Regions from separate parts of the Roseomonas cutis genome, predicted to be linked through region 4. Evidence: predicted binding sites of a transcription regulator. Region 4 holds the regulator's gene; each other region holds the start of a gene.
What was found. The regulator LexA, encoded in region 4, represses DNA repair genes until DNA is damaged. The targets are predictions, from matches to a motif close to TGTTCTANNTANGTTC.
Positions count from the first base shown of each region.

Region 1 (7,514 bases), 940 kb from region 4:
AGCGGGAGGTGCTGGCGCACTGCTTCGACCATGTCGAGTTCGTGTCGCTGCACACCTACCTGAACAACTACGCCGACGACATGGGGGGCTTCCTCGCCAGCCCCGACCTGATGGACAGCTTCATCGAGGAGGTGGTGGCCATCGCCGACGCCGTGGCGGCCGAGCGCCGTTCCTCCAAGCGCCTCATGCTCAGCTTCGACGAGTGGAACGTCTGGTACCGCACCCGCGGCAAGCGCGAGGGGCGGACGGTGCCGGGCTGGCCGGTGGCGCCGAAGATCCTGGAGGAGGTCTACACCATGGGCGACGCGCTCGCCTTCGGCGGCGCCTGCATCTCCCTCCTCAACCATGCCGACCGGGTGAAGGCCGCCTGCCTGGCGCAGCTGGTGAACGCCATCGCCCCGATCATGACGGAGACGGGCGGCCCCGCCTGGCGCCAGACCATCTTCCATCCCTTCGCGCAGTTCTCGAACCTCGGGCGCGGGCGGGTGCTGCGGGTACAGGTGGAATCGCCGACCTACGAGGCCCGCTACTACGACCCGCGCGGCCCGCAGGAGCACCATTTCGCGCTGCCCGCCGTGCCCTACCTGAAGACCGCGGTGGTGCACGACCGGGAGGGCGGCTTCGTCACCCTCTTCCTCCTGAACCGGCATCTGGAGGAGCCGCTCTCCGTGCAGGTGGAGGCGCGGGGGCTGGAGCGTCTGCGGTTGCAGGAGGCGCAGGCGCTGCACCACCGCGACCTTTCCGCCACCAACACCCGGGAGGAGCCGGACCGGGTGAAGCCGGAGACGCTGCGCGAGGTCGAGCTTCGCGGCACCGGGCTGTCCGTCACCCTGCCGCCGGCCTCCTGGAACGTCATCCGGCTGGCGACCGGCTGATCCCGGCGGCGGCGCCCCCCGGCCCGGGGCGCCGCCGGTCCTTTCCGCCTCCCGGCGAGCCGGGACGTGCCGAAGCGTTGGGCGGAATGCCGCCCCGGGCACCGGACACGGCGCCCGGCGTCCCGACTTGGCCCACCCCTCCAGCCTATCCCCGGGGCCACCCGCCTGGGGCCCCCCTTGGGGCTACCTGGGCGGCGGCAGGCGCGGAACGCCCGGCCTGGGGGCCTCTCCCGGCCGCTGGCGTATCGCTTGCATGGCCTCCCCCCGGTGATCATCGACAAGGCTTTGGCCGGCCCGGCAAGGGGCCGCCGTGGAGTTGCGAATGCTGGGTGGCAGGTGGATGGCCTTGGAGCGTATCCGGGCATGAGCGCGGCGGAGCGTCCCTTCGTCGAGATCGGTGACGTCGCCATGCGCTATGGCGGGGTGGAGGGCACGCTGGCCCTGCACGGCTGCACGCTGCGGGTGGCCAAGGGCGAGTTCGTGGCGGTGGTCGGCCCCTCGGGCTGCGGCAAGTCCACGCTGATGCGGCTGGTGACGGGTCTCTGGCCCGCCTCCGCCGGCAGCGTGATCGTGGCCGGGCAGGAGGTGGACGGGCCGCTCTCGGTGGCCGGCATGGCCTTCCAGAACCCGACCCTGCTGCCCTGGCGCAACATCCTCGCCAACGTGATGCTGCCGCTGGAGGTGGTGGAGCCGCACCGCCGCAGGCTGCGCCGCGAGCGCCTGGCCTATGAGGACAAGGCCCGCCGGCTGCTCTCCATCGTCGGCCTGTCGGGCTTCGAGGGGAAGTACCCCTGGCAGCTCTCGGGCGGGATGCAGCAGCGCGCCTCCCTCTGCCGCGCCCTGATCCACGACCCGCAGCTCCTCATGCTGGACGAGCCCTTCGGCGCGCTCGACGTCTTCACCCGCGAGGATCTGTGGGTGGAGCTGCAGACCGTCTGCGCCACGCTGAGGCCCACCGTCATCCTGGTGACGCACGACCTGCGCGAGGCGGTGTTCCTCGCCGACCGGGTGCTGGTCATGTCCTCCCGCCCGGGCCGCATCATCGCCGAGCGCACCGTGCCCTTCGGCCGGCCGCGCTCGCTGGACGACATGTACACCCAGCCCTTCCAGGAGCTGGTCCACGAGCTGCGCGAGCACATCAGCGCCGCCCGCAGGGGCGAGATGGTCCCGGAGGCCGCCCATGCCACGTGACGGGATGCCGGGCCCGGCCCCCAGCCGGATCGAGGCGATGGCCGCCGCGGCGCGCCGCCGCCGCCGGCTGCAGCGTTGGCTGCCCTGGATGATCATCGTCGGCACCTTCGTGGTCTGGGAGGTGGTCTGCCGCGGCTTCCAGATCCCGCAGTTCATCCTGCCGCCGCCCAGCGACATCGCGATGAGCATGGTGAAGTGGTGGCGCCCCCTGCTGGAGAATTCCTGGCAGACGCTGATGACCACGCTGATCGGCTTCGGCTTCGCGATCGTCTTCGGCCTGCTGCTGGGCGTGGCCATCGGGTCGTCCACCGTGCTCTACCACGGGCTCTACCCGCTGCTGATCGCCTTCAATTCCGTGCCCAAGGTCGCGGTGGTGCCGATCCTGGTGATCTGGTTCGGCATCGGCACCGTGCCGGCCGTCATCACCGCCTTCCTGATCAGCTTCTTCCCCATCGTGGTGAACGTCGCCACCGGCATCGCGACGGTGGAGCCGGAGCTGCGCGACGTGCTGCGCGCCCTCGGTGCCCGGCCGATCGACATCATCCGCAAGGTCGGGCTGCCGCGGGCGATGCCCTACTTCTTCGCCTCGCTGAAGATCGCCATCACCGTCGCCTTCGTCGGCTCGATCATCGCGGAGACCGTCGCCTCCAACAACGGCATCGGCCACCTGATGATCCTGGCCAGCAGCCGCTTCGACGTGCCGCTGGTCTTCGCCGGGCTGATCGTGACGGGGGTGATGGGCGTGCTCATGTACGCCGTGGCCGTCGCCATCGAGCAGCGCACCACCGGCTGGGCGATGCGCGGCCAGGACGGGCCGCAGGTGGCCCCCGGCGGCTGAGGCCCCGCCCCGGCCCGCCGCCGGGGCCTGCCGTGGCGTCGGCTGATCCTGCGCACGGCCGCGGGGCGGGGAGGGAAGGGCGCCTGGACAACCTGTTCGACCATCTGCCGCCGCCCTCCGGCGACGAGGAGTTCACCGAGCTCCTGGTGCGGCCGGGGGTGCGGATCGAGCGCATCGTCTCCACCGGCCAGGTCACGCCGGAGGATTCTCCCTACGACCAGGCATGGGACGAATGGGTCCTGCTGCTGCGGGGGGCGGCGCGGCTCTGGCTCGAAGGCCAGGGCGAACGCGCCCTGCGCCCCGGCGATCACCTGCTGATCCCCGCCCGGTGCCGCCACCGCGTCACCTGGACCGATCCGGAGGCACCGACCGTCTGGCTCGCCCTGCATCTCGGCCCGCCGTGACGGCGCGCCCGGGTTGCCCGGACCCAAGCGCGGGGGCAGCCTTCGCTCTGCCCAGGGGATGGAGGACGCCATGCGGGACCTGATGCCGGCGGCCGCGCGACTCTCCGCCCTGCTGACGGCGCAGCGGGCAACCGTCGCGGTCGCGGAATCCTCGGCCGGCGGGCTGGTCTCGGCGGCGCTGCTGTCCGTGCCGGGAGCCAGCGCCTATTTCCTCGGCGGAGCCGTGGTCTATACGGGGCAGGCGCGTGCGGCCCTGCTGGGCATCACCCCCGGCGACATGGCCGGGATGCGCCCTTCCACCGAAGCCTATGCGCTGTTGCTTGCCCGTCGGGTGCGGGAGCGCTTCGGGGCGGTCTGGGGCTTGGCCGAGACGGGGGCCGCGGGACCCACCGGCAACCGCTATGGCGATCCGGCGGGGCATGCCTGCCTCGCGGTGAGCGACGGCACGGTGGAGCGGGTGATGACGGTCTCCACCGGGGAGTCCAACCGGGCGGAGAACATGCGCGGCTTCGCCTCGGCCTTGCTGGACCTGCTGGCCGGGACGCTGGGGCAGCCATAGCCGTCGGCCACGGCCAACGGGACCGGGGAAGGCAGGACGTGCTTGACCCGACGCAACTCCATGCTGGAACATATAGAGAACATACTGAATCCACTTCCGGAGTCGCATCCTTGTCCATGAGCCCCCCGATGGACAGGCCGGCCCTCCTCGCCGCGTTGCGTGCCAGCATCGCGCGCCAGGAACGCGCCGGCGCCGCCGAAGCCCTCTCCCGTGCCGCCTCGCGCGCCGTGCCGCTCGCGCCCCCCATCGACGCGGCGCTGCCGGGTGGCGGCGGCCTGCCGCGCGCGGCGCTGCACGAGCTGCTGGCCGCCGGCCCCGGCGCCGCGGCCGGCTTCGCCGCCCTGCTCCTCGCGCGCAGCGGCGGCACGGTGTTCTGGATCGCCCGCCGCCCCGACGCCTGGCCGCCCGGCCTGTCCCGCTTCGGCCTGCCGCCCTCCCGCCTGATCCTGGTGCAGGCGCGCGGCCGCAACGATGCGCTCTGGGCCATGGAGGAGGTGTTGCGCTGCCCCGCCGTGACCGGCGCCCTCCTGCTCGACGAGACCCCCGACCCCACCGCCGCCCGCCGCCTCCAGCTCGCGGCCGAGACGGGCGGCGGCATCGGCCTCCTCCTCCGCGACGACGTGCCGGAGGCGGCCGCCGGGCCGTCCCTGGCCACCACCCGCTGGCGCGTCTCCGGCCGTGCCGGCACCGGCCTGTCCCGCCACGACCTGGGCGACCCGCACTGGACGCTGGAGCTCCTCCGCACCCGCTCCGGGCGCCCGGGCCTGTGGAACGTCGCCTGGCGCCTCGGCACCGAAACCTTGACCGCCGAGGATCTGGAGCCCGACGCATGCGACGCCGCTTCTGCCGCCCGCCGCGCCTGACCCCGCCCGGCGCGCCCGCCGCCGCCCCGCCACCCCCCGACGCCGCGTCCGCCCAGCCCGGCCGTCGCCTCCTCGCCCTGCATCTGCCGCGGCTGGCGCTGGACCGGTTGGCGATGGAGGCGTCGCACCCGTGGCCCCAGGGCGGGCTCCGCCCCCCTGGACCCCCTTTCACACATGCGCTGCCGTCTCCGGCAGCGCCGCCCTCTGACGAACATGGGTCCAGGGGCTCCGCTCCGGGCGGATGGGGGGCATCGGGGGGATCGACGCACTGCGTCGATGCCGAAGGCCGGCAGCGGCTTCCCTCCGGGGGCCAGGACGCCCCGCCCCCCATCGCCCTCTGGACCCAGCGCGGCCCCCGGCAGGTGCTGACCGCGGTGGACGACGCGGCCGCGGCGGCCGGGCTGCGGGCGGGGCTGGCGGTGGCGGATGCGCGGGCGGCCTGCCCGGCGGTGCGGCTGGTGGCGGAGGATGCGGCGGCGAATGCGGCGCTGCTGCGGCGGCTGGGGCTCTGGGCAATGCGGTTCACGCCGCTGGCGGGGGTGGAGGCGCCGGAGGCGCTGCTGCTGGACATCACCGGCTGTGCTGCGGGGCAGGGCGAGCCAGGGCTGCGCGACGCGGCGGTGGGGCGGCTGGCGCGGCTGGGGGTGACGGCGGTCGGCGCCGTCGCGGGCACGGCCGGGGCGGCGCTGGCCCTGGCGCGGGCCGGGGCGGGCGTGGTGGTGCCGGCGGGGCGGGAGGCGGCGGCGACCGATCCGCTGCCGCTCTCGGTGCTGCCGGTGGAGCCTTCGGTGCGGGCGGCGCTGCGGCGGCTGGGGCTGTGGCAGGTGGGGGCGGTGCGGGCGCTGCCCCGGGCGGAGCTGGCGGCGCGCTTCGGGGCTGGGCTGGTCACGGCGCTGGACGAGGTGGCGGGGCTGCGGGGCCGGCCGATCCGCCCGCTGCGGCCGCCGCCCGACTTCACCGTGGCGCGCGAGCTGCTGGAGCCGATCGTGACGCGCGAGGCGGTGGACGCCGTCTTCGCCCGGCTGCTGGAGGCGCTGTGCCTGCGGCTGGCCGAGGCCGGGCGTGGGGCACGGCGCGTGGTGCTGCGCGCGCATGGGGTGGATGGCGGGGTGCAGGAGGTGGCGGTGGGCACGGCGCTGCCGATGCGGGCGCCCGCGCATCTGGAGCGGCTGTTCCGCGAGAGGCTGGAGCGGCTGGCGCCGGGCTTCGGCTTCGACCGGCTGGCGCTCTCGGCCGAGGCGACCGATCCGCTGGCGGCGGCGCAGGACGGCTTCGCGGGCGGCGAGGGGGCGGAGCGGGAGGCGCTGGCGCGTCTGCTGGACCGGCTGGGCGACCGGCTGCGCGTCTGGCGGCTGGACCCGCGCGCCGCCCACCTGCCGGAGGAGGCGGTGGCACACGGTGACCCGCTGGGGATGGCGAGGGAGACCCCGGCGCACTGGCATGACCGGCCGCGCCCCGTGCGCCTGCTGTCCCCGCCGGAACCGGTGGAGGCGATCGCGCCCCTGCCGGACGGGCCGCCGGCGCGGCTCACCTGGCGGGGCCGCGCGCTGCGGGTGCGCGCGGCGGAGGGGCCGGAGCGGCTGCACCCCTGCGGCGGGCCGGAGGCGGCGGCGCGGGAGTTCCGCGACTACTTCCGCGTGGAGGTGGAAGGGGGCGAGCGGCTCTGGGTCTGCCGCGTCGGCCGCGACGTGCCGATGCGCTGGTTCCTGCACGGCTTCCTGGCATGAAGGCGGGGGCGTGACCCTCTTCGCCGAGCTGGCGGCGCTGTCGAACTTCAGCTTCCTCGACGGCGCCTCGCACCCGCACGAGCTGGCGGCGACGGCCGCCGCGCTGGGCCATGCCGCGCTGGGCATCGCCGACCGCAACTCCTTCGCCGGCAGCGTGCGCGGGCTGGTGGCGGTGGAGCAGTTGAACGAGGCGGGGAAAGGACCTCTTCGCCATCTCGTCGGCTGCCGGCTGGTGCTGCCGGACGGGATGGAATACCTCGCCTGGCCCGCCGACCGCGCTGCCTACGGGCGGCTGGCGCGGCTGCTCAGCCATGGCCGGATGAACGCGCCGAAGGGCGAATGCCGGCTGACGCGCGACGACCTGATCGCGGGGGTGGAGGGCTGCGTCCTGGCGCTGGTGCCGCCGGACCAGCCGGGGGAGGCCTTCGCGGACCGGCTGCGGCGCGATGCGGCCGCCCTGCGCCGGCGGCTGGCGCTGCCGCTGTTCTGCGCCGCGACCTATCGCTTCGCGGGCGACGACGCGAAGCGGCTGGACCGGCTCGCCGCCATGGGCCAGCCGCTGCTGGTCGCGGGCGGCACGCGCTACCACGTCGCGCGGCGGCAGGCGCTGGCCGACCTGCTCACCGCCATCCGCCTGGGCCTGCGGGTGGACGAGCTCGGCTATGCCGCCGAGCCGAATGCGGAGGCGCATCTGAAGCCGCCGGCCGAGATGGCGCGTCTCTTCGCCCGCTGGCCGGAGGCGATGGCGGCGATCCCGCGCGTGCTGGAGACCTGCCGCTTCTCGCTGCGCGAGCTGCGCTACGAATACCCGGACGAGATCCTGGAGCCAGGCCTGACCGCGCAGCGGACGCTGGAGCGCCGCGTGGCCGCGGCGATGCGCGAGCACTGGCCGGAGGGCGCGCCGGAGACGGTGCGGCGCCAGGTCGCGGACGAGCTTCGGCTGATCGCGCGGAAGGACTACGCGCCCTATTTCCTGACGGCGCAGGAGATCGTGCGCTTCGCGCGGGAGCGGGGCATCCTCTGCCAGGGGCGCGGCTCGGCGGCCAATTCCGCCGTC
Region 1 covers NZ_CP087719.1:2,982,159-2,989,672, reverse strand. The annotation lists gene arfA (arabinosylfuranosidase ArfA) at 1-875, shown strand, start outside; gene LPC08_RS13730 (ABC transporter ATP-binding protein) at 1,239-2,066, shown strand; gene LPC08_RS13725 (ABC transporter permease) at 2,056-2,904, shown strand; gene LPC08_RS13720 (cupin domain-containing protein) at 2,937-3,308, shown strand; gene LPC08_RS13715 (CinA family protein) at 3,379-3,867, shown strand; gene LPC08_RS13710 (ImuA family protein) at 3,996-4,730, shown strand; gene LPC08_RS13705 (Y-family DNA polymerase) at 5,105-6,457, shown strand; gene LPC08_RS13700 (error-prone DNA polymerase) at 6,468-7,514, shown strand, end outside.
Region 1: LPC08_RS13710 (ImuA family protein) is a predicted target of LexA. The motif match lies at 3,934-3,949, and genes of this name have one in related genera.

Region 2 (7,514 bases), 550 kb from region 4:
CCGGTGACGTGCAGGAACAGGTTGATCTTGGCCCAAGCCGGCTCCTCGCCGGACGCCCAAGCCGGCTCCTCGCCGGACGCCCAGGCCGGCTTGCCGCCACATGCCCGGGCCGCCGTCCTGCCGCCGGCGTCGCCCGGGCCGGCAGCCGGGGCCGCCGCCCAGCCCGCCACGCGTCAGCGCGCCGCGGAGGCCGAGACCGGGGCCGGCGTGCCGTCGTGCAGCTTCGCCTGGATGCGCGGCACCTCCACCGGGTCGGGGCCGAGGTCGAGCGCCCGGCTCCACTGGTAGCGCGCCTCCACCCGGCGGCCGAGCGCCCAGTAGGCATCGCCGAGGTGGTCGTTGACGGTGGCGTTGCGCGGCTCCAGCTCGGCCGCGCGCTCCAGTTCCTTCACCGCGCCGCGCAGGTCGCCGAGGCGGAACAGCACCCAGCCGTAGCTGTCGGCGATGTTGCCGTCCTGCGGCTGCCGCTGCGCCGCGCGCTCCAGCATGCGGCGCGCCTCGGGCAGCCGCTCGCCGCGATCGGCCCAGGTATAGGCGAGGTAGTTCAGCACATAGGGCTGCTCGGGCGAGAGCTTCAGCGCCTCCTGGAAGCGTCCCTCCGCCTCCGGCCAGCGCCCGCTGCGCTCCAGCGCGATGCCCGCGGCATAGAGCAGGGACCAGCTCGGCTGCCCGGCCCGGGAGGCGCGCGCCAGGGACTGGTCATAGGCCGCCGCCGCCTCGGCGAAGCGGCCGCGGGCGCGCAGGATGTCGCCCATCCGGGCGGGAGCCTGCGCGGCGTTCGGCTGTGCCTCGGCCAGCCGCGCCAGCACCGCCAGCCCTTCCGCCGTGCGGTCCGCGGAATCCAGCAGCAGGCCCCGGCGCAGCGCGGCCAGCGGCGCCAGCTCGTCATTCTCCGGCACCGCCGCCAGCAGCCGCAGCCCGGCCTCCGGGTGGCGGTCATCGGCCAGCGCCTCGGCCCCCAGCAGCAGGGCCGCGGTGAAGCCCGGCCGCAGCCGCAGCGACAGCCGGGCCAGGATCAGCGACAGCTCCGGCGATCCCTGCCCGCGCAGGGCCGCGCCCAGCGCCAGCTCCGCCTCCGCCATGCCCTCGACCGGGCTGGCCACCGCCCGCCCGGTCAGCGCGGCACGGCGCAGCGCCGGCGACGCGGCCAGGGCCACGTCGTCCTGCCCCTGCGCCATCACGTCGAACAGCCGGGCCCCGTCCGCCTCGCGCCCCGCCCGGGCCAGGATGCCGGCCGCGATCTGCACCAGCCGCAGGTTGGGGTCCGGTGCCTCGGTGATGGCGATGCGGATGAGCCGCTCGGCATCGCGCGGCCGCCCGGCCAGGTCGGCGATCATCGCCGCGTGCAGCGCCGCCAGGCCGCGCAGCCGTCCCTGCTCGACCCAGGGGCGCAAGGTGGTCAGCGCCGCATCCGTGGCACCCCGCCCGGCCTGCGCCCAGGCGATCAGCAGGGGCTGCAGGATCTGCGCCGCCCCCTGGCGCGGCAGCGAGCGCAGCCGCTGCTCCGCCCGGTCCCAGCGCCCCGCCTGGGCGTCCGCCCCGGCCAGCAACAGGCTGGCGAGCTGGTCCTGCGGCAGGCTGCGGGCGAGGCGCGTGGCCTCCGGCCGGCCATCCATCACCGCGGCGGTGAAGGCCCGGCGCAGGACCTCGGGCTGGCCCGGGTCGCGGCGCAGCGCCTCGGCCAGCTCCTCCGCGGCCACCGCGCTGTCGGACTCCCGCTCCGCCACCAGCCCGGCGAGGTAGGGCCCGAAGGAGCCGCGCGGCACCTCGGGCGCCGACGCCTCTCCCCGCGCCGCCATGGGGCCGGCCTCGCCGCCCGAGGCCATGAGGGATGGGCCGGGGGGCGCGCCGCCGGCGGCGCAGCCCGCGAGGAGGGCGGCCGCCAGGAGGGCCAGGCGGGGTCCCGGCCGGAAGGGAACGGGGATCATGCAATGCAGCGTAGGTCAGCCCGCGCGCCGCGCGGAAGGGGGGTTTTCGCGCCCCGACGCGGGAGAGGCAGGGCTGTGGCTTAACCGCCGGTCAGGCGGCGCAGAGCATGATCGGCGTCTTTCCGGGAGACGATCGAAATGTTACGCGATGCAACAAGACTCCGCTCCATGGGAGGATTCGCGATGCGCGCCGTCCTGGCCGCCCTCGTCCTGCTCCTGGCGGCCGCCACGGCGGCGCCGGCCCAGGCGCAGAACCGCTTCTGGCTGCAGAACAACAGCGGCCAGGCCATCCAGTCCGCCTATGTCTCGCCGTCCCGCCTCTCGAACTGGGGCCCGGACATCCTCGGCCAGGGCGTGCTGCCGAACGGCCAGCAGGTCTGGGTGACACCGAATTTCGGGGACTGCGTGCTGGACGTCCGCGTGCGCTACGCCAGCGGGCAGGAGGAGACGCGGATGGGCCTCAACGCCTGCAACATCTCCCGCATCGCCTTCGGCCGGGGCGGCGACGGCGGGGCGGGGGCTGCCATCGGCGGCGGCCCGGCGGGCGCGGCGAGCAGCCGCAACCCCTCCTTCTCCTTCATCAACCAGTCGGGGCAGACGATCCGCGAGCTCTATGTCTCCCTCTCCACCCAGTCGAGCTGGGGCCGGGACCGGCTCGGGAACAACGTCATCAATCCCGGGCAGTCGATCTGGGTCGACCTGCCGCAGGGCGGCACCTGCAACGTGGACATCCGCGTGGTCTACATGTCCGGAGCGGCCAGCGAGCGACGGAACTTCGCGACCTGCCACCTCGAGGGCGTCCGCTGGCGCTGACGCGGCGGGCGGCGATCCGCGGGCGACGATCCGTTCCCTTATTGTTCTTGACCGGAGGAGACCGCGCACCCCATAGTGCGGACGAACGAACCGGGAACGGCATCCCCCCTGCCGGCTCCCGGGGTACGGAGCGTCGCACCCATGCCCGATGGCAGCCTGGGCCGCCCCCTGGTCCAAACCCCCCGCCCTCTCCCCGGCACCCCCCTGCCGGGCCTGCGCAAGGGACGGGGAGCCCTGTCCAACCCCGCCAACCGCTATGAGCGGACGGCACAGGACCCCTTCGACGACGGCTGGGGCACGTTGGCGGAGGCGATGGCGGACCTGCCGCCGCTGGCCACGACGCTGACGCGGGATGCGGCGCGCAGCGCCCTGGCCTGGAACGACAGCCCCGACATCGGCTTCGACCGCAGCATCAACCCGTATCGCGGCTGCGAGCACGGCTGCATCTACTGCTACGCCCGCCCGACCCATGCCTGGCTGGGCCTGTCCCCCGGCCTGGATTTCGAGACCCGGCTGCTGTTCAAGCCGGAGGTCGCGGCGCTGCTGGAGAAGGAGCTGCGCAAGCCGGGCTACGTCCCGCGGCCGGTCGCGCTCGGCTCCAACACCGACCCGTACCAGCCGGTGGAGCGGACGCTGAAGCTGACGCGCTCGGTGCTGGAGATGCTGGAGCGCTTCGGCCATCCGGTGACCATCGTCACCAAGTCGGCCGGGGTCCTGCGCGACCTCGACATCCTGACCCGGATGGCGAAGCGCAACCTGGTCAATGTCTGCCTCTCCGTCACCACGCTGGACGACCGGCTGGCCCGGATCATGGAGCCGCGCGCGGCCGCGCCCGCCCGCCGGGTGGCGGCCATCCGGGCCCTGACGGAGGCCGGCATCCCCGCCGGGGTGCTGGCCGCGCCGATGATCCCGGGCGTGAACGATGCGGAGCTGGAGCGCATCCTGGAAGCCTGCCGCGGCGCCGGCGCGGTGCGCGCGGGCTATGTCCTGCTGCGCCTGCCGCTGGAGATCGCGGAGATGTTCGAGGCCTGGCTGCACGCGCACCTGCCGGATCGGGCCGCGCGGGTCCTCGCCCTGGTGCGGCAGACGCGGGGCGGGCGGATGTACGATTCCGGCTTCGGCACGCGGCAGGTCGGGGTGGGCCCCTATGCCGCCGCCCTGCAGCAGCGCTTCCGGCTGGCGGTGCGCCGCCTGGGCCTGGACGAGGCGGGACGGGGCGGCGGGCTGGATTGCGGCGCCTTCGCCGTCCCGCCCTCGGCGGAGGCGCCACGGCAGCTGGAGCTGCTGTAGCGCCTCGCGACCGGGTGTCCGGAAGGGACTACTGGTTCACCCGCACGTAGCGCAGCGGGAAGTAGTTGTCCGCCATCTGCTGCAGCTGGATGTTGTTGCGCGCCGCCCAGATCACGGTCTGCTGGTGCAGCGGGATGTGGCCGACCTGGTCGGCGTGGATGCGCATCGCCTGGTCGATCATCTGCTGGCGCTTCGCCTGGTCCGTCTCGACCGCGATCTGGTCGGTCAGGCGGTCGAACTCCGCGTTGGACCAGCCGCCGCTGTTGAAGATGCCCCGCGTGCCGTCGCGCGTGCCCATGACGCTGAAGAAGGCGTTGTGCGCGTCATAGGTCGCGGGGGTCCAGCCCAGCAGGTAGAAGCTGGTGTTGTAGCGGGGGTTGTTGATCTCGGCGAAGTAGCGGGCGCGGGTCTGCGCCACCAGCGTCACCTTGACGCCGATGCGGGCCAGCATGGGGACGATGGCGGTGCAGATCGCCTCGTCGTTCACATAGCGGTCGTTGGGGCAGTCCAGCGTCACCCCGAAGCCCTGGGGATAGCCCGCCTCGGCGAGCAGGCGCTTCGCCTCCTCGACATTGGGCCGCACGACGCGGTCGGCGGCCTCCGTCCAGCCGTTGACACCCGGGCCGATCATCAGCCCGGTCGGGCGCGACTGGCCGCGCATGACGGTGCGCTTGATCGCCTCCAGGTCGATGGCGAGCTGGAAGGCGCGGCGCACGCGCAGGTCCTGGAACGGGTTCTTGCCGCGCACGTCGGACTTCAGCAGCTCGGGCCGGTACTGGTCCATGCCGAGGAAGATGGTGCGCAGCTCCGCCTGCTCGTGCAGCCGCACGCCGTTGGTCCGGCGCAGCCGCTCCACGTCCTGCGGCGGGACGGTGTAGATCATGTCCACCTCCCCGGAGAGGAGGGCCGCCACGCGGGTGGAGGCGTTGGAGATGATGTTGAGCGTGACCTCGGTGAGGTTGTGCTCCGGCTTGTCCCACCAGTTCGGATTGTTGCGCAGCACGGTGCGCTGGTCCGGCGCGCGGGAGGCGAGGATGAAGGGCCCCGTCCCCATCGCGTTGCGGGTGGCGAAGTTCTCGTCGCGCGTCGTCAGGTCCATGGCGCGGGTGGCGTTGTTCGCCTCCGACCACTTGCGCGACATAATCGACCAGGTGGTGATCTCCTCGAGGAAGATCGGGTTCGGGTTGGTCGTCTCGAACTCCACCGTCAGCGGGTCGATCGCCCGCACGGCCTTCACCGAGGCGAGCACGTAGTTGAGCTGCGAGCCCGGGGCGCGCACCCGCTCGGCGGAGAAGACCACGTCGTCGGCGGTGAAGGGCGTGCCGTCGGAGAACTTCACCCCGTCGCGCAGCTTGAAGCGCCAGACGGTCGGCGAGGGCTGCTCCCAGGAGACGGCCAGCGCCGGCTCCACCTTCAGCTCGCGGTTCCGGCGGACCAGGGGCTCGTAGATGTTCGCGTTGAAGGAGAGGAGGAAGGTCTCGCTCCGCGTGTAGGGGTCCATCGAGTTGACGTCGCCGTCATTGGCCCAGCGGAAGTTCGCCGCTCCGGCGGGCGCCGCGGCGGAGAGGGCGGTGGCCGCCAGCAACGTGGCGGCCAGGGCGTATCGACGCATGACGGGTTCCTCTCGCATCGGTTCTGCCCGGCAGGCTAGAGCAGTTTGCACCGCCTCGGGAACGCCGCCCTGGGCGATAATCCATGCCGCCGGACAACCGCGCCGCATCGGGGGCCGGACATGAAGAAGGGGGCCGTGGCGCTGCCGCCACGGCCCCCTTCCCATCCCGGTCCGGCGGATTCAGGCCGCCCGCAGCGCCTTCGGCAGGTCCGCCACCGCCCGGTCCACCATGGCGGCGTCCGCCTGGGCATCCAGCCTGGTCGCGATGACCTCCTGCGCCGCCGCCGTGGCGATCTCCGCCGCGGCATGGCGCACCTCGGCCACGGCGCTCGCCTCGGCCGCGGCGATGCGGTCCATCGCCATCCGCTCGCGGCGCTTGGCGCTGGCCTCCGCCTCCGCCGCCGTCGCGTCGGCGAGTCGCTGGGCCTCCGCCTGGGCGCGGGTGATCAGCGCCTCGGCCTCGGCCGTGGCGGCGGCGCGCTCGGCCTCCGCCTGCCGGCGCATGGCCTCGGCCTCCTCGCGCAGGCGGGTGGCCTCGGCCAGCTCCGCCCGCACCGCGTCGGCGCGGGCGTCCAGCGCCGCCGTCGCCTTGCTCCACAGCGTCCGGCCGACCAGCAGCACGAAGATGACGAAGGAGACGGCAACCCAGAACTTCGGGTCGAGCCAGAAGTGCTCGTAGTGGTGCATCAGGCCCTCCCCCGCGCCGCCAGCTCGCGATCCACCGCCGAAGCGACGGCCGCCTGGTCGCGGATGCCGGACAGGCGCTCGACCAGCGCGCCGGCGGCATCGGTCGCGACCTCGCGCAGCGCGCCCATGGCGCTGTCGCGCGCGGCGGCGATGCGGCTCTCCGCCGCGGCGATCTGCTCGTTCAGCCGGGCGTTGAGCGCCTCGGCCTTGCCCGTCGCCTCGGCATTGGCGGCCTGGACCGCGGCGTTGATGGCGGCCTGCGCCTCGGCCCGCGCCTTCGCGCTGGCGTCGCGGTGCGCCGCCTCCGCGGCATCGGCCTCGGCCTTGGCCGCCCGCGCGGCCTCCAGGTCGGAGCTGATGCGGCGCCGGCGGTCCTCCAGCACCTCCGCCACCGGCGGCAGCAGGAAGTAGGCGCAGAGGAAGACGAAGGCGCCGAACAGGATCAGCAGCCAGACGATCTGGCTGATCATCAGCGGGTTGCTGAAGTCCAGCTGCGGCATGCCGCCGGTGTCGCGCGCTTCGGCGGCGGCCACGGCATGGTCGTGCGCGCTGAGCTCCTGGGCGCGGATGGCCGCGGCCCGGTCGGCATCGGGGATGACGGGGGTCACCGGACCGCCCGGCGTCAGCTGCTCGGTCCGCTGGGCCAGAGCGGGGGTGGCAGCGGGCCCGGCAAGGACCGCGATGGCCAGGACGAACGCGGCCAGGAACATCGCGGAGGGGGTGCGGCGGATCACTCGCGTCTCCGTAACGGCGGCTGGCCGGGCCCGCGCACGGGACCCGGCCGCCGCGCGGCTCAGGCGAAGAGGATGAGGAAGGCGATCAGCAGGGCGAAGAGCGCCACCGCCTCCGTCAGGGCGAAGCCCAGGATGCCGATCGGGAACACGGCGTCGCGGGCGGAGGGGTTGCGGGCCACGCTGTTGATCAGCGACGAGAAGATGTTGCCGATGCCCAGGCCGACGCCGAACAGGGCGATCACGGCGAGGCCGGCGCCGAGCGCCTTGTAGGCACCGAGGAAGGCGGCAGCGTCATTCATCGGGAAGTCTCTTTCCTTGTTGGCAGGTGAAGGGTTGCGCCGGCGCTCAGTGCAGGTGCACCGCGTCGTGCAGGTAGATGCTGGTCAGGATCGCGAAGACGTAGGCCTGGAGGAAGGCCACCAGGATCTCGAACCCGACCAGGGCGACGTT
Region 2 covers NZ_CP087719.1:2,587,761-2,595,274, forward strand. The annotation lists gene LPC08_RS11920 (4-(cytidine 5'-diphospho)-2-C-methyl-D-erythritol kinase) at 1-170, opposite strand, end outside; gene LPC08_RS11925 (tetratricopeptide repeat protein) at 174-1,928, opposite strand; gene LPC08_RS11930 (Tat pathway signal protein) at 2,112-2,741, shown strand; gene LPC08_RS11935 (PA0069 family radical SAM protein) at 2,883-4,031, shown strand; gene LPC08_RS11940 (ABC transporter substrate-binding protein) at 4,060-5,643, opposite strand; gene LPC08_RS11945 (F0F1 ATP synthase subunit B) at 5,824-6,330, opposite strand; gene LPC08_RS11950 (F0F1 ATP synthase subunit B family protein) at 6,330-7,064, opposite strand; gene LPC08_RS11955 (ATP synthase subunit C family protein) at 7,124-7,363, opposite strand; gene LPC08_RS11960 (F0F1 ATP synthase subunit A) at 7,410-7,514, opposite strand, start outside.
Region 2: LPC08_RS11935 (PA0069 family radical SAM protein) is a predicted target of LexA. The motif match lies at 2,773-2,788, and genes of this name have one in related genera.

Region 3 (7,514 bases), 2.0 Mb from region 4:
GTGCCCGCCACGCCGCGCCGCGCCCGCTCCCGCGGGGCCTCGGCGGGGGCTGGGGCGGCGCTGGCCGCGGTGGCCACGGGGACCGTCGTGGCGGTCTGGGCGACGGGAAGCGTCACCGGCTTCGGGGCGCGGAACAGGCCACCCATGCGCGCGGAACCTCCTGGTTGGTGAAGGAGCCTCCCGAAAGGCCGCGGGCCCGGCCCGGAGTGATCCGGAGCCGGGCCCGCGAAGGTGGGGATCGGGAGGAGAGGTCAGCGGGCGCAGCTCGCCCGTTGACGAGAGAGGTCTTACATCCTCGCCTGCAGGGTAGTCAAGAATATTTTCCTAGAAATTTTCTCCTGCCGATCCAGCCCGCGGAACAGGCCGAAAGGCGTCACCGCCCGTGGCGCCCCAGGGCCCAGCAGCGCCCGGCACAGGCTGACGCAGGAGAAGGGCGAGAGCCAGGGACGGCGGGCGCGCGGAGCGGCAGGCCGGAACGGACCCAGCACCGTGCACCCGGCCCGGCGCCAGAAGCCCGGCAGGTCGAAACCACCCGGCGCGTCCAGCCGGGTGACCAGCAGCCGCCCGGACAGCGGGTCCAGCACCGTCCAGCCGGACCCGTCGCGCAGCGCCGCGAAGCAGTGGCGGAATCCCGGCCGCAGCAGGCGCAGCCAGAGTTGGTCGGCGCGACCGCCGAAGCCGATCCACACCTCCTGCGCCTCGGCGTGACGGAGGTGCGACCGCCGCCCCGACCCGGTCGCCGCGGCGGGCGACATGCCCGGTGCGGCAAGGCCAACCGGTTGATCCGGATCGAAAATCACGGGCGCTGCCGGGCGGCGAGCGACACCACGCGCGTCTCCTCGGGCGCGGGTGGCAGGGAGGGGTCGCCGGCGACGATGCCCTTCAGCTGCAACGGCCATTCCAGCCGGTCCAGCGCCTCGCTCCACAGACGGTGGTCGTGCCGCTCGCGCGGGGAGAGCGGGTTCGGACGCTCGCCCCGCTCGCCCCAGATGCGCAGGATGCGGGCATGGGCCAGGTCGATCCGGCGCTGGCGATAGAGCCGGTCGAGGCACTTCACCACGTCATCCGGCTCGCAGGGGCGCTCGACCAGTCCGCGCCCGGCCAGCACGCGCGCACCGTCGCGCCGGGCCACCAGCGCGGCCATGGTCCAGAACCAGGCCTCCTCGGCCGTCCGGAAGGGTTCCGACTTGGACATGGCGGAGAGTCGTCCGGGTCCGGCAGGTCGGGGGGAGGCGTTGGTCATCGGGGGCTGTCCTCGCCTTTAGGTTGAACAATACGTGAACATTGCGCTTCGACTCGATTGGGCGTCAAGTCCTCCTTAAGAGCATGTTCCTATTGTTTGTGGATAAAGAGCCTAGGATAATGCGCCCATGCAGCACAACGACATCTGGCGCGCCATCGACGCGCTGGCGGCGGAGAACGGACTCTCCCCCTCGGGTCTCGCGCGCAAGGCCGGGCTGGATCCGACCGCCTTCAACCCCTCGAAGCGGACAGGGCCGGATGGCCGCGCGCGCTGGCCCTCGACCGAGAGCGTGGCCAAGGTGCTGGACGCGACGGGAACCGGCATGGAAGCCTTCGCCAGCCTCATCACCGGCTCTCCCGGCAACTTCCGCGGCAGCGCCCGGCCGGTGCGCCGCATCCCGCTGATCGGCCTCGCCCAGGCCGGCAGCGCCGGCTACTTCGACGATGGCGGCTACCCGGCCGGCGCCGGCTGGGATGAGATCAGCGTGCCCGAGGTGCCCGATCCCAACGCCTACGCGCTGGAGATCTCGGGCGAATCCATGGAGCCGGTGTTCCGCGACGGCGACACCATCATCGTCTCGCCCTCCGCCCCGATCCGCCGCAGCGACCGGGTGGTGGTGCGGACGCGCGGCGGCGAGGTGATGGCCAAGGAACTGCTGCGCCAGTCCGCCCGCAAGGTGGAACTGGCCAGCCTGAACCCGGCACACCCGAACTACAGCTTCGACCTGGTCGAGATCACCTGGATGCACCGCATCGTCTGGGCCAGCCAGTAAGCGCGACGGCCTGACCGACAACCGACACGGCCGCCGCGCGCGTCGGCCCTCCCGGCGGGCCCCCGGGCCGGCTCATAGCCCCATCGGGGAAGGCAGAGCCTCCGTCGGACACGTGCGGCACCATGGGCGCCATCCCGCCCCATACGGACGGCGGGATGCGTTGATCCGTGCCGGCGTGGGGTGCGCCCGTTCCCCGGGGGCAAGGCTCTGCCTCGCCCCCGATACCCCCACTCCGCCAGGACCCTGCGGGCCCTGGACCCGATCGGCGCTGCCGCGGGACAGCCTGATACGGGGTCGAGGCGCCGAGGAGCCATGCTCCTCGGCGGGGCCGGCCGCCGCACTCGCTGACGCGCTCTGAAGCTTTATTCAGAGTCCCGCCTGTCCGCGCTTTCCCTGGGTTCAGCCGAGAGACTGACGGCAGCCACGAAGCACCAGACTCCCAGCGGGGACCGGGGCCCGCTTGTGGCCCCGGCAGGGGAGGGTCTGGGAGGGGACGGCGTCCCCTCCCGGTCCCACGCCCGAACATGCAGAACAACGGGTCATCCCGTCGGTATCAGGGCCGTGCGGCGACGCCCAGCAGCCGCAGACCGCGATCCGGTCCGGCGGCATCGGCGGGCGGCTGCGGCGCTGCGGGGCGCAGCACCAGTTCGACCCGTTCGGCATCCGCGGGCAGGGGCACCGTCAGCCATTGCGGATCGGGGCCGATCACGCCGCTGGCGGCCAGGCGGTTGGCGATCCAGGCCTCGACGCCGCGCGGCGCGCCCTGGGCCTGCAGGTGCAGGGCCAGGGACGGGTGCTTCGGGGGCAGTCGCAGGCGCAGCACCGCCGTGCCGCCACGGGTCCAGCGTGCCCCATCCTCCGGCGGCCACCAGCCGGCCACGGCCTCGATCTGCATGGTCGAGCCGCCGGGGACCTCGGCCCCGGCCGGCAGAGCCTCGCCGGGCCAGGCGGAGCGGGCGGGATGCGCCCGCTCCAGCGCCACGACGGTCGCCGCGAGGCCGGGGGGCGGTACTCCCTCCGGCCCCGAAAGCCCCGCCTGGCGCAGCAGGGTCAGCAGCCGCGCCGTGGCCGTCGCCCGGGCGGCGTGGTCCACGTGGTAGTAGGTGTCGCGCAGGGATTCCGGGCCGAAGCGGAAATCGCGCGGGTCGCCCAGGTAGAAGAGGCCTGCCCCGGCCAGGACGCCCCGCAGCCGCGCCAGGTAGCTCTCCAGCGCCGCCGGATCGGCATAGCAGTCCTCGCCGGCCACGACCGGCGGCACCAGCACCACCGATACGCCGCGGTCGTGCAGCCGGTCCAGCAGCCGCAGCAGCGTCGCCAGCCGGGCCGGGTCCGGTCCGCGCTCCAGCATGCCGTCGGGAAAGAGATAGCCATCGCAGGACAGGGCCTGCGCCTCGGGGCGCAGCTCCGCAGGGGGGAGGTCGGTCGCGCCGCCGTCGCGGTGCTCCTCGGCCAGCCAGCGGTGCATCTCCAGCAGGCGCGACGTGTCGTCGCGCTTGGCGCCGCGCAGCGTCGCGCCGGCATTGCGCCAGAGGATGGCGACGCCTTCGGAGAGCGGCAGGGCGGCGATGACCCGCAGCCGCTCCGCCCAGGGCAGGGACAGGAAGTAATGCGGCAGCAGCGTCGTCGCGGCGCGCAGGTAGCTCTCGTAGAGCGCGTCGGGGCGGTCGTAGTAGATCCACTCCAGGGGTAGCACCACGGCATCCCCCGGCCGCGCCCAGGCCAGCAGCCGCCACGCCTTGTGCTCGCCGTTGTAGCCACCGTTGTCGGCGATGGAGATCCCCGTCCGGTTCAGCCCATGGCCCAGCGCGGTCGCATCCAGTCCGTGCAGCGCGCTCGATCCGCTCTCCAGGATCAGCCGCGGGCCCGGCGCGTGCAGCAGCAGCGCCTCCCGCAGGTTGGGCACGTAGGGGTGGGGCACCAGCGCGGCGAAGCTGCCGACATAGAGCCCGGCCGCGACCGCCGCGCCGGCCAGCCCGGCCAGCAGCAGGCGCAGGCTGCGGCGGAGCCCGGCATGGCGGGGACCGGCGGGCCTGCCGGCCGCTTCGGGCGGGCGGGCCGGAGAGACGTCGCGGGGGCTCATGCGCGCGGCGTCACCCCCAGCAGCAGCACCCCCAGCCGGGGTGGCGCCTCCTCCCCGCGATGGGGCGGGGGCGGTGCGCCGGCGGGCGGGCGGAGCACCAGCTCGACCCGGTCGCGGCCAGGCGGCAGCGGCACCTCGACCACGGCCTCCTCCGGCCCGGGCGTGGCCTGGGCGACCACGATGCCGTCCAGCAGGATCTCCAGCGGCCGCGCCGGCTCCGGGCCGCGCAGCCGCAGGGCGAGGGCGCGCGTGCCGGAAGGCGGGCGCAGGCGCAGCACGGCGCCGACATCACGGGTCCAGCGCCCCTCGGGCCGCACCGGCCACCAGCCGGCCAGGGCGGTCAGGCGCACCGTGTCGGTGCCCGGGGTCTCGCGCCCGGCCGGCATGGCTTCGGGCCAGCGGTCGCCGCGTTCCTCCCGTTCCCGCCGAACCACCGTCTCGGCCAGGTCGGGCAGGGGGGCGGGGGGCGCGGCGAAGCCCGCCTCGCGCAGCAGCGGCAGCAGCCGGGCCGTCGCCTCGGCCCGGGCGGACGCATCGAGGTGGTAGTAGGTGTCGAGGATCGTCTCCGGCCCCATCCAGAAATCCCGCGGATCGCCCAGGAGCTGGAAGCCCCGTTCCGCGAGGATGGCGCGGACCTGCGCCAGATAGGCGTCCAGCGTGGCCGCTTCCACGTAGCAGTCCTCGCCGCCCACCACCGGGGGGACGAAGGCGACCTGGACTCCACGCCGGCGCAGCTTGTCCAGCAGCTCCATCAGCCGCCGCAGCCCGGCCGCATCGGGGGGGCGGTGACCGTCCTCCTGCAGGTAGAACATGAACTTGCCGCAGCTCATATGCGCGATCTCGGGCCGCAGGCCGCGCTTCGGCGGATTCTCCTCCCGCCCGTCGGCGCCGCGGTCGGCCAGGACGGCGAAGCGCTCCAGCCGGGTTTCCCGCCGCGCCGGCTGCCAGCCGCGCCACCAGCTCCCCGCATTGGACCAGAGCCGGGCGCTGGCGCCCGAGAGCGGCAGGGCGGCAAGCAGGCGCAGCCGCTGGTCCCAGGGAATGGCCTGGAAGTAGCCCGGATAGTAGCTGGTCGAGGCCTCCAGGTAGAAATCGGTGATGCGGTCCGGCGCGTCGTAGTACGGCCATTCCAGCGGCAGGATCACCGCATCCCCCGGCCGTGCCCATTCCAGCAGCCGCCACGCCTTGTGCACGAGGTTGTAGCCGGCATTGTCCGAGGCGGTGATGCCCACCCGGTTCAACCCGCGCCCCAGCTCCGTCGCATCGAGGCCGTAGAGGCCGTTGGAGCCGCTGTCGACGATCAGCCGTGGGCCCGGCGCGTCGGCCAGCAGCACCTCGCGGTAGATCGAGCCGGGGGCCGGGGGCACCAGCGCGTTGAACAGCGCGACATAGGCGGCCGCCAGCAACGCCGCGCCGGCCAGGGCGGCACCCAGCAGGGCAAGGGCGCGTCTCATGGCCCGGCTCCCCCGGGGCCCCATCGTGGTCCCGGGGGAGGGGGGGAGGCGGCGCCTCTCCCCGCGGGTGCCACGCTGTCCCGAAGCCGCACGGACATGCGCACGGCTCAGAAGTTGAAGTACAGGAAGGGCGATTCCGCCGGCCCGGTCAGCCCGGCCATCAGCGCCGCCAGGGCCGCCGCCCCGGCCAGCCCGGCGGCGGCCCAGGCGCCGCGGGTACGGCCGGCGAGCGCCTTCTCGATGGCGATGCTGTTGGGGGCGAGGAAGGCGATCGCCGCGGCCAGCCCGATCAGGTCGCCGGCATTGCCCGAGAGCGGGACACGTGGCGTGCCGTCGGCCGGATCGAGGCCCACCATGCCGCCCAGGACCAGCAGGGCGGAATCCAGCGTGGTGGCCCGGAAGAACACCCAGGCGAAGACCACGAAGACGAAGGTGCCGAGCCAGGTGGCGAGGCTGAAGGCGCCGCGCCCGACGCGCCCGGTCGGCGCCAGGCGGCCGAAGCGGCCACGCACCAGATGCGTCGCCGCCAGCATCAGGCCGTGCAGCGTGCCCCAGATCACGAAGGTCCAGGCGGCGCCGTGCCACAGCCCGCCCAGCACCATGGTCAGGAACAGGTTGCGGTAGCGCAGCAGCGGCCCGCCCCGGTTCCCGCCGAGGGCGATGTAGAGGTAGTCCCGCAGCCAGCGCGACAGGGTCATGTGCCAGCGGCGCCAGAACTCGACGAGGTTCGTCGCCTTGTAGGGGCTGTCGAAATTGGCCGGGAAGCGCACGCCGAAGATGCGCGCGAGCCCGACGGCCATGTCGGAATAGCCGGAGAAGTCGAAGTAGAGCTGGAAGGTGTAGGCCAGCGCCCCCAGCCAGGCCTGGCCGAGATCGGGCGCATGCCCCTGGGCCGCCGCGCCGAAGACGGCGTCCGCGATGGGGGAGAGGTTGTCCGCCAGCACCAGCTTCTTGGCGGCGCCGATGGCGAGCAGGGCGAAGCCCTCCACCGCGTCGGACGCCGCCTCGTCTAGCGGGCGGCGGCCGCGCTGGAACTGCGGGATCATCTCGGAATGGTGGATGATCGGCCCGGCCAGCAGATGCGGGAAGAAGGTGACGAAGAGGGCGTATTCCACCGGCCCGTGCCGCCCGCGCTTCCCCTTCAGGCAGTCGGTCAGGTAGGCGATCTGGGTGAAGGTGAAGAACGAGATGCCCAGCGGCAGGGCGATCTCCGGGATCTGGAAGCCGTCCAGCCGCAGCAGCCAGAAGACGTTGCCGGAGACGAAGGCCGTGTACTTGAAGGCCCCCAGCAGCAGCAGGTTCGCCGCCACGCCGAGGAACAGCAGCGCCCGCTTGCCGTGCGGCGCCGCCCCCTCGATCCGAGCGCCCATGAAGTAGTTGAAGGCGATGGACCCGATCAGCACCGGCAGATGGTCCAGCCGCCACCAGGCGTAGAAGAACAGGCTAGCCAGCAGCAGCAGGAGCCAGCGCGTCCGGCGCATGGCCCCCGCTTCCGTCCCCCAGTCGAGGAACAGGACAACCGGCAGGAAGCGAGTGAGGAAGACGGCGGAGGTGAAGATCACGGGCGGGGTGGCTGGCGGTGGCCGTTCTGCCTACCGTCTGGGGGCAGTCGCGGCAATGCCACCGCGGGTAACCAAGCAACACCGTGACCCGGCTGCATCAGCTCATGGCGCGGCGCCCCAGCGGGTGCGCCCTGGGGCCGCGTGCTCTCAATCCCGCTGTCAGGACCGCCATCGGGGCGGGGCCGGCCGCCCCCGGGCATGGCGCCGGGGCCGAGTGAACGGCCCCGGCGGTCAGGCCGCGACGCGGCCCGCGGCGGGATCGAGGCGGTAGCCGCCGCCCTCGGTCAGCAGCAGGGCGGCGTTGGTCGGGTCCTGCTCGATCTTCTGCCGCAGCCGGTAGATGTGGGTCTCCAGCGTGTGCGTGGTCACGGCGGCGTTGTAGCCCCAGACCTCGTTCAGCAGG
Region 3 covers NZ_CP087719.1:4,022,900-4,030,413, reverse strand. The annotation lists gene LPC08_RS18350 (hypothetical protein) at 1-146, opposite strand, end outside; gene LPC08_RS18345 (hypothetical protein) at 288-755, opposite strand; gene LPC08_RS18340 (hypothetical protein) at 797-1,195, opposite strand; gene LPC08_RS18335 (S24 family peptidase) at 1,371-2,015, shown strand; gene LPC08_RS18330 (hypothetical protein) at 2,569-4,095, opposite strand; gene LPC08_RS18325 (hypothetical protein) at 4,092-5,549, opposite strand; gene LPC08_RS18320 (MBOAT family O-acyltransferase) at 5,657-7,111, opposite strand; gene LPC08_RS18315 (response regulator transcription factor) at 7,343-7,514, opposite strand, start outside.
Region 3: LPC08_RS18335 (S24 family peptidase) is a predicted target of LexA. The motif match lies at 1,269-1,284, and genes of this name have one in related genera.

Region 4 (7,514 bases):
GGCTCCTCCGGCCGCCGATCCGCCGGATAACGCACACGACAGGACATGCCCCGGCGGCCCCGCCCGCCGGCGTCCTGCGCTGACTGCGGAATCCCTGTCTCCATGAAAGAACCCATCTTCCACCACGACCGCGCCGAATGGTTCGGCGGCGGGCTCGGCGCGCTGCGCCGCGACGTGCTGGCCGGCATGGTCGGCACCTTCGCCCTGATCCCGGAGGTGATCGCCTTCTCCTTCGTGGCCGGCGTCGATCCCCAGGTCGGGCTCTTCGCCACCTTCGTCATCGGCGTGGTGATCGCCTTCGCCGGCGGCCGGCCGGCCATGATCTCGGGCGCCGCGGGCTCCGTCGCGCTGGTCGCGGCGGCGCTGGTGGCGAGCCACGGGCTGCAATACCTGCTGGCGGCGACCATCCTCTGCGGACTTCTGCAGATCGTCTTCGGCCTGTTGCGGCTGGACGTGCTGATGCGCTTCGTCTCGAAATCCGTCCGCACCGGCTTCGTCAACGCGCTGGCCATCCTGATCTTCTCGGCCCAGGTGCCGCACATGCTGGGCGTCACCTGGCACACCTACGCCCTGATCGCGGCGGGACTCGCCATCATCTATCTGCTGCCGCGCGTCTTCACCGCCATCCCCTCGCCGCTGGTCTGCATCCTGGCGCTGACCGCGTTCACCATCGCGGTGCCGATGCCGGCGGCGACGGTGGCCGATCTCGGCCGCCTGCCGGATTCGCTGCCGAGCCTGTTCCTCCCCGACGTGCCGCTCACCCTGGAGACGCTGCGGATCATCGCGCCCTATTCCCTGGCCATGGCCGTGGTCGGGCTGCTGGAATCGCTGATGACGGCGACGGTGGTGGACGACCTCACCGACACCAACAGCCGCAAGGCACGGGAATGCACCGGGCTCGGCCTCGCCAATGCGGCGGCCGGGCTGTTCGGCGGCATCGCCGGCTGCGGCATGATCGGCCAGACGGTGGGCAACATCCGCTTCGGCGGGCGGGGGCGGGTCTCCACCCTGACCGCCGGCGTCTTCCTGCTGGTGCTGATGGTGCTGCTGCGCCCCTGGGTGGCGCAGGTGCCGGTGGCGGCGCTGGTCGCCATCATGGTCATGGTCTCCGTCGAGACCTTCTCCTGGGCCTCGCTGCGCGACGTGACCCGCCATCCCAAGGTGTCGAGCATCGTCATGCTGGCGACCGTCGCGGTGACGGTGGCCACGCACAACCTCGCCGCCGGGGTGACTGTGGGCGTGCTGCTCAGCGGCGTCTTCTTCGCCTTCAAGGTGATGCGCCTGCTGGACGTGACGAGCCGGTACGACCCGGGCACGGACACCCGCACCTACCGCGTCGCGGGCCAGGTCTTCTTCGCCAGCGCCGACCTCATGGCCGATGCCTTCGACTTGCGCGACACGGCGCGGCGCGTGCGGATCGACCTGACCGGCGCGCATCTGTGGGATGTCACCGCCGTCGCGGCGCTGGAGGCGGTGGTGGGCAAGCTGCGCCGCCGCGGCGCGGAGGTGGAGGTGGTCGGGTTGAACGAGGCCAGCGCCCGGATGGCCGACCGGCACGGCCCCGCCATCCTGGCGGGCTGAAGCCCTCGGGGCGAAGGGGGCCGACGCCCGGGACATTGGTTGTGGTCCCGGAAAAATTGTTCCACTTTGGGATGTGTCCCACGCGGCCCTGACCCCGCTGCGCCTTCGTCCCGGCTGGTCCTGGCCGGCCGCGTGGCGCGCGCGCGTCCTGGACTGCGTCGCGGCGGAGTGGTCACGCCTGCCGCTCTGGCTGCCGGTGGCGCTGGGCGTCGGGGTCGTCGCCTATTTCTCCGGGCGCGCGGAACCCGGCCCGGCCTGGCTCTGGCTGCCCTGGCCGCTCCTCGCCACGGCCCTGGCGCTGCGCGGCCGCCGGCCGCTCCTCGCCGTGGCGCTGGCGCTGGCCGGGGCGGTCGCCCTGGGCTTCGCCGGGGCGCTGTGGCAGGCGGGCCGCCAGCCGCCCGTGCCGGAACTGCCCGGCCGCGCCGTGGTCGTGACCGCCCGGGTGGCGGAGGTGGACCTGCTGCCCGAGGGCCGCCGCCTGCGCCTGGAGGGCGCGCGCTGGGACGGGGCGGAAGCGCCGCTGGAGCGCGACATCCGCATCCGCCTGCGCGCCAACGACCCCACCCGGCCGCTGCCCGGGGACACCGTCCGCATCCGCGCCCTGCTGCGCCCGCCCTCGGCCCCCGTGGCCCCGGGAGCCTGGGACTTCCAGCGCGCCGCCTACTTCTCCGGCCTTGCCGGCAGCGGCTTTGCCCTCGGCCCGGTGGAGGTGCTGGCGACGGACGGCCCGGCCGGGCTCGCCACGCTGCGTTCCGCGATGGAGGCGCGGGTGACGGCGGCCATCCCCGGGGCGGCCGGGGTGATTGCCGCCGCCATGCTCACCGGCAGCCAGTCCGGCATCCCGGCCGAAGCGATCGCCGCCATGCGCGACAGCGGCCTCGCGCACCTGCTCTCCGTCTCCGGCCTGCATGTCGCCATCGTGATCGGGCTGGGATTCGGCACGACACGGCTGCTGCTCGGGCTGGTGCCGCCGCTGGCGCTGCGGCTGGACGGCAAGGCCGCGGCCGCCGTGGCCGGCCTGATGCTGGGCGGCTTCTATACGGTGCTGACCGGGTCGCAGGTGCCGATGCTGCGTTCCTTCGCCATGGCGGCGCTGGGGGTGGTGGCGCTGTTGCTGGGGCGGCGGGTGATCTCGCTGCGCGGCCTCGCCCTGGCGGCGGCGCTGGTGATGCTGTGGCAGCCGGATGCACTGCTCGGCCCGTCCTTCCAGATGTCCTTCGGCGCGGTCATGGCGCTGGCCGCGACGGCCGAGGCGATGCGCGGCCGCCTGCTGCTGTGGCGCGGCCAGGGCGAGGCCTGGCGCCGGGTGGCGCTGGCCGTGGGCGGGCTGATGCTGACCTCGCTGGTGGCGGGGGCGGCGACCACGCCCTTCGGCCTGTACCATTTCGGCCGCCTCCAGCTCTACGGCGTCGCGGCCAACGCGCTGGCGGTGCCCATCACCTCCTTCCTGATCATGCCCGCCGGGCTGGCCGCGGCGCTGCTCATGCCGCTGGGCCTTGAGGGCATGGCGCTGGCACCGATGGGCTGGGGGGTGGAGGCGGTGCTGTGGGTGGCAGGGCAGGTGGCCTCCTGGCCGGGCGCCGTCGCCGCCACGCCGCCGATCCCGGCCTGGGGCCTTGCCGTGCTGGCGCTGGGCCTCTGCTGGCTCTGCCTGTGGCGCGGCGGGGTGCGCTGGCTGGGGGTGCCGCTGCTGGCGGCGGGACTGGCCTCCGGCCTCGCGGCCGATCCCCCCGACCTGCTGGTGTCGCAGGACGGGCGGCTGATCGCCCTGCGCACGGCGGAGGGTGTCTGGCTGGAGCGGGCGAGCGGCGCCAGCAGCTTCACCCGCGACAGCTGGCTGCGCGCCTGGGGGGAGGGGGAGGCGGAACGCCTGCCGCCGGAGGGTGACCTCGCCGGGGGAGCCATCCGCTGCGCCAGCACGGGATGCGTCTTCCGTCCCCGGCCGGACGCCGCCGCCGCCGCCCTGCTGCGCGCACCGACCGCGCGACGCGGGCAGGCGGCGCCACCCGTGGTGGCGGAGGGCTGGTGCGGCCAGGCCAGGGTGCTCGTCTCCGCCGAGCCGATCCGTGGCCGCTGCCGGGAAACCGTGGTCGTGGACCGCTTCAGCGTCTGGCGGAACGGTCCCCATGCGGTCTGGCTGGGTCCGTCCGGGCTGCGGGTGCTGTCCGACCGCGACTGGCGCGGCACCCGCCCCTGGGTGCCCCCGATCCCCACGCCCCGCCCGCGCGAGCCCATGGCCCCGGCGGAGTGAGGGGCGAGCCCGGCGAGGTCAGTACCGGCGCAGCAGCCCGACCAGCCGGCCCTGCACCTTCACCCGGTCCGGGCCGAAGATGCGCGTCTCGTAGCGGGGGTTCGCCGCCTCCAGCGCCACCGAGTTGCCGCGGCGGCGCAGCCGCTTCAGCGTCACCTCCGCATCATCCACCAGCGCTACGACGATGGAGCCGTTGTCGGCCGTGTCGCCGCGGCGGATGATGACCGTGTCCCCGTCCAGGATCCCCGCCTCGACCATCGAATCGCCGGCAACCTCCAGCGCGTAGTGCTCGCCATGGCCCAGCAGCGCCGTCGGCACCTCGATCCCCGTGCCCTGGTCCCGCAGCGCCTCGATCGGCAGGCCCGCGGCGATCCGGCCATAGAGCGGCAGATGGACGGCCGGCGCCTCCACCGGCCGCGTCACGCCCGCGAGGTTCGGCACGAAGTGCCCGCGGATGACGTTCGGCGCGAAGGCGGGGGGCGCCGGGGTAGGCTCGGCCGACGGTGCCGAGGACGGGATCGCGGCCATGGCGGGCTTGGCGGCGGCCAGGTTCTCCGGCAGGCGCACCACCTCCAGCGCGCGGGCCCGGTGGGCGCGCCGCCGCAGGAAGCCCCGTTCCTCGAGCGCGGTGATCAGCCGGTGGATGCCGGACTTGGAGCGGAGGTTCAGCGCCTCCTTCATCTCCTCGAAGGAAGGCGAGAACCCCGTCTGCCGCAGATGACGGTCGATGAAGACCAGCAGCTCGTGCTGCTTGCGCGTCAGCATAGGGAAAATCCTCCGGCGGACTCGCCGGCGAACAAACCGGCAACCCGCCGGCATGTTCTAGATAGGTTCCAATGGGATGGTCAAGCTTGTCCCCGGAATCCACAGGTCCGGTGGCCGGAACGGCGCGTCAGAGGCCCAGCGGCGCCAGCTCGATGATCTCGACCGGCGTGCCGGCCGGGGCGGCCGGCGCGAACGGGGCACGGATCAGCAGGGCATCCGCCCCGGCCAGCAGCCGCAGCATGGAACTGTCCTGCCGTGGGAAGGGCATGGCGACGGGCACCCCGCCCTCGCCGGGGGCGCAACGGGCGCGGAGGTAGTCCTGGCGCCGGTCGTTCGCGGCCAGATCCGCCCCGGCGCGCGCCGGCCGGCTGGGCGTGGGTCCGGCCGGCAGGCCCGCGAGCCGCGCCAGCGCGGGCAGCAGGAACAGCACGCCGCAGACCAGTGCGGAGACGGGGTTTCCCGGCAGGCCCAGCAACGGCACGCCACGCAGCCGGCCCCAGATCAGCGGCTTGCCCGGCCGCATGGCGATCCGCCAGAAGCCGAGCTCGAACCCCTCGGGCCCCAGCGCCGACTGCACCAGGTCGTGGTCGCCCACGCTGGCGCCGCCGGTCGTCACCAGCAGGTCGCAGCCCTCCGCCGCCCGGGCCGCCGCCGCGATGGCCGAGGAGTCGTCGCGCACCACCGGCAGCACCACCGGCTCGCCCCCGGCCGCGCGGACCATGGCGGCCAGGGCATGGGCGTTGGAGGAGACGATGCCGCCCGGCGGCACCGGCTCACCCGGCAGGACGATCTCGTCGCCGGTGGCCAGCAGCCCGACCCGCGGGCGGCGACGCACCGCGAGCCAGGGGTGGTTGCCCGCCGCGGCCAGGCCGATGTCGCGCGCCGTCAGCCGCCGCCCGGCTTCGACCAGCACCTCGCCCGTGGCGAAGTCCAGGCCGCGGCGGCGTATCCAGCGCCCGGCGGCCGGTGCCTCCCCAACCCGCACGCGGCCTTCGAGGGCGGTGGCATCCTCCTGCAGCAGGATGGCATCCGCCCCCTCGGGCAGGACGCCGCCGGTGAAGATGCGCACCGCCTCGCCGGCGCCGAGGGTGCCGGAGAAGGGATGCCCGGCCGGCGCGGTGCCGACGACGCGCAGCTCCGCCCCCGTGGCGCCGTCGGCGGCACGCAGCGCATAGCCGTCCATGGCGGAGACGTCGGCCGGCGGCTGGGTCAGCCGCGCGGTCAGCGGCGCGGCCAGCACCCGGCCCCATGCGTCCGGCAAGGCCACGGTTTCCGCCGGCAGCGGCGAGAGCCCGGCGAGGACCCGGTCCAGCGCCTCTTCGACCGGAAGCATCACGTCGCCTCGTAAAGTCCTGATTTGCCGCCGCTCTTGCGGACCAGGCGCACCGCCTCGATCCGCATGGCGCGGTCCACCGCCTTGCACATGTCGTAGACGGTCAGGGCGGCGACGGTCACCGCCGTCATCGCCTCCATCTCCACGCCGGTCCGCCCGGCAGTGGTGACGGCCGCCTCGATCTCCAGCGCATCCGGCCCGGAGGGCGTCAGCTCCAGGCGCACGGAGGAGAGGGGCAGGGGGTGGCAGAGCGGGATCAGCTCCGCCGTGCGCTTGGCCGCCATGATGCCGGCGATCCGCGCCACGCCGAGCACGTCGCCCTTGCCGGCCCGGCCCTCGACGATCAGCCCCAGGGTTTCCGGCCGCATCGCCACCCGGCCGCGCGCCACGGCCTCGCGCACCGTCTCGGCCTTGCCGCCGACATCGACCATCCGCGCCTGGCCGGCGGCGTCGAAATGGGTCAGCCCACCCTGCATGGCCGGGTCGCTCAAAGCGCCTCGATCAGCGAGCGCGCGGCCTCCCCGGGGTCGGGCTGGCGCAGCAGGTGCTCGCCGACCAGCAGGCAATGCGCCCCGGCGCGGGACATGCGCCGGACATCCTCCGGCGTGCGGATGCCGCTTTCCGCCACGGGGATGCGGTCGGCCGGGACCATCGGGGCGAGCCGCTCGGTGGTGCCGATATCCGTCCGCAAGGTTTTGAGGTTGCGGTTGTTGATGCCGATCAGCCGTGTCTCGAGCGCCAGCGCCCGCTCCAGCTCGCGCTCGTCATGCACCTCGGCCAGGACGGCTAGGTCCAGGCTGCGGGCCGTGTCCTCCAGCTCCTGGGCCTGGCTGTCGGAGAGGGCCGCCATGATCAGCAGCACGCAATCCGCACCCATGGCGCGGGATTCGAAGACCTGCCAAGGATCTATGAGGAAGTCCTTCCGCAGCACGGGAAGTCCGCAGGCCTCCCGCGCCGAGCGCAGGTCGGCGGCCGTCCCGCCGAAATAGGCGAAGTCCGTCAGCACGGACAGGCACGCCGCCCCGGCCTCGCAGTAGGTGCGGGCCATGTCGGCGGGATCCAGCCCCTCGCGGATCGGGCCGCCGGAGGGGGAGGAGCGCTTGATCTCGGCGATCAGCCCGGCGCGGTTCTCCCCCACCGCGGCGCAGAGCGCCCCGGTGAAATCCCGGACCTTGCCGGAGGCGCGGGCCAGCCGCTCCACCTCGCCGAGGGGGGTTGCCTGCGACCGTTCGCGCACCTCGATCGCCTTGTCGGCGAGCACGCGGGCCAGGACATCGGGAATCCCGCCGGTCGGAACCGGGGGCAGGGGAGCGACGGACGGGGAGAGCTGGTCCATCCTGGGTTCCTGGGATCACGACGCCGGATCGTCAATCCTGTCGCGAACCGCAAAAAAGGGTAACGCTGGGACGAGGTGCGGCGCCAGGGGCGGCCGCGTCAGGCGGCGGTGAGGGCCCGCAGCCGCTCGAGAACCGCCGCAGCGGCGCCGCGATCCACGGATTCCGCCGCCATCGCCGCGCCCCGACGCAGATCGTTCGCCACCCCCGCCACGACAAGGGCCGCCGCCGCGTTGAGCAGGACGCAATC
Region 4 covers NZ_CP087719.1:2,039,331-2,046,844, reverse strand. The annotation lists sul1 at 1-32, shown strand, start outside; gene LPC08_RS09485 (SulP family inorganic anion transporter) at 103-1,581, shown strand; gene LPC08_RS09480 (ComEC/Rec2 family competence protein) at 1,655-3,832, shown strand; gene lexA (transcriptional repressor LexA) at 3,851-4,597, opposite strand; gene LPC08_RS09470 (molybdopterin molybdotransferase MoeA) at 4,725-5,930, opposite strand; gene moaC (cyclic pyranopterin monophosphate synthase MoaC) at 5,930-6,406, opposite strand; gene trpC (indole-3-glycerol phosphate synthase TrpC) at 6,418-7,266, opposite strand; gene trpD (anthranilate phosphoribosyltransferase) at 7,365-7,514, opposite strand, start outside.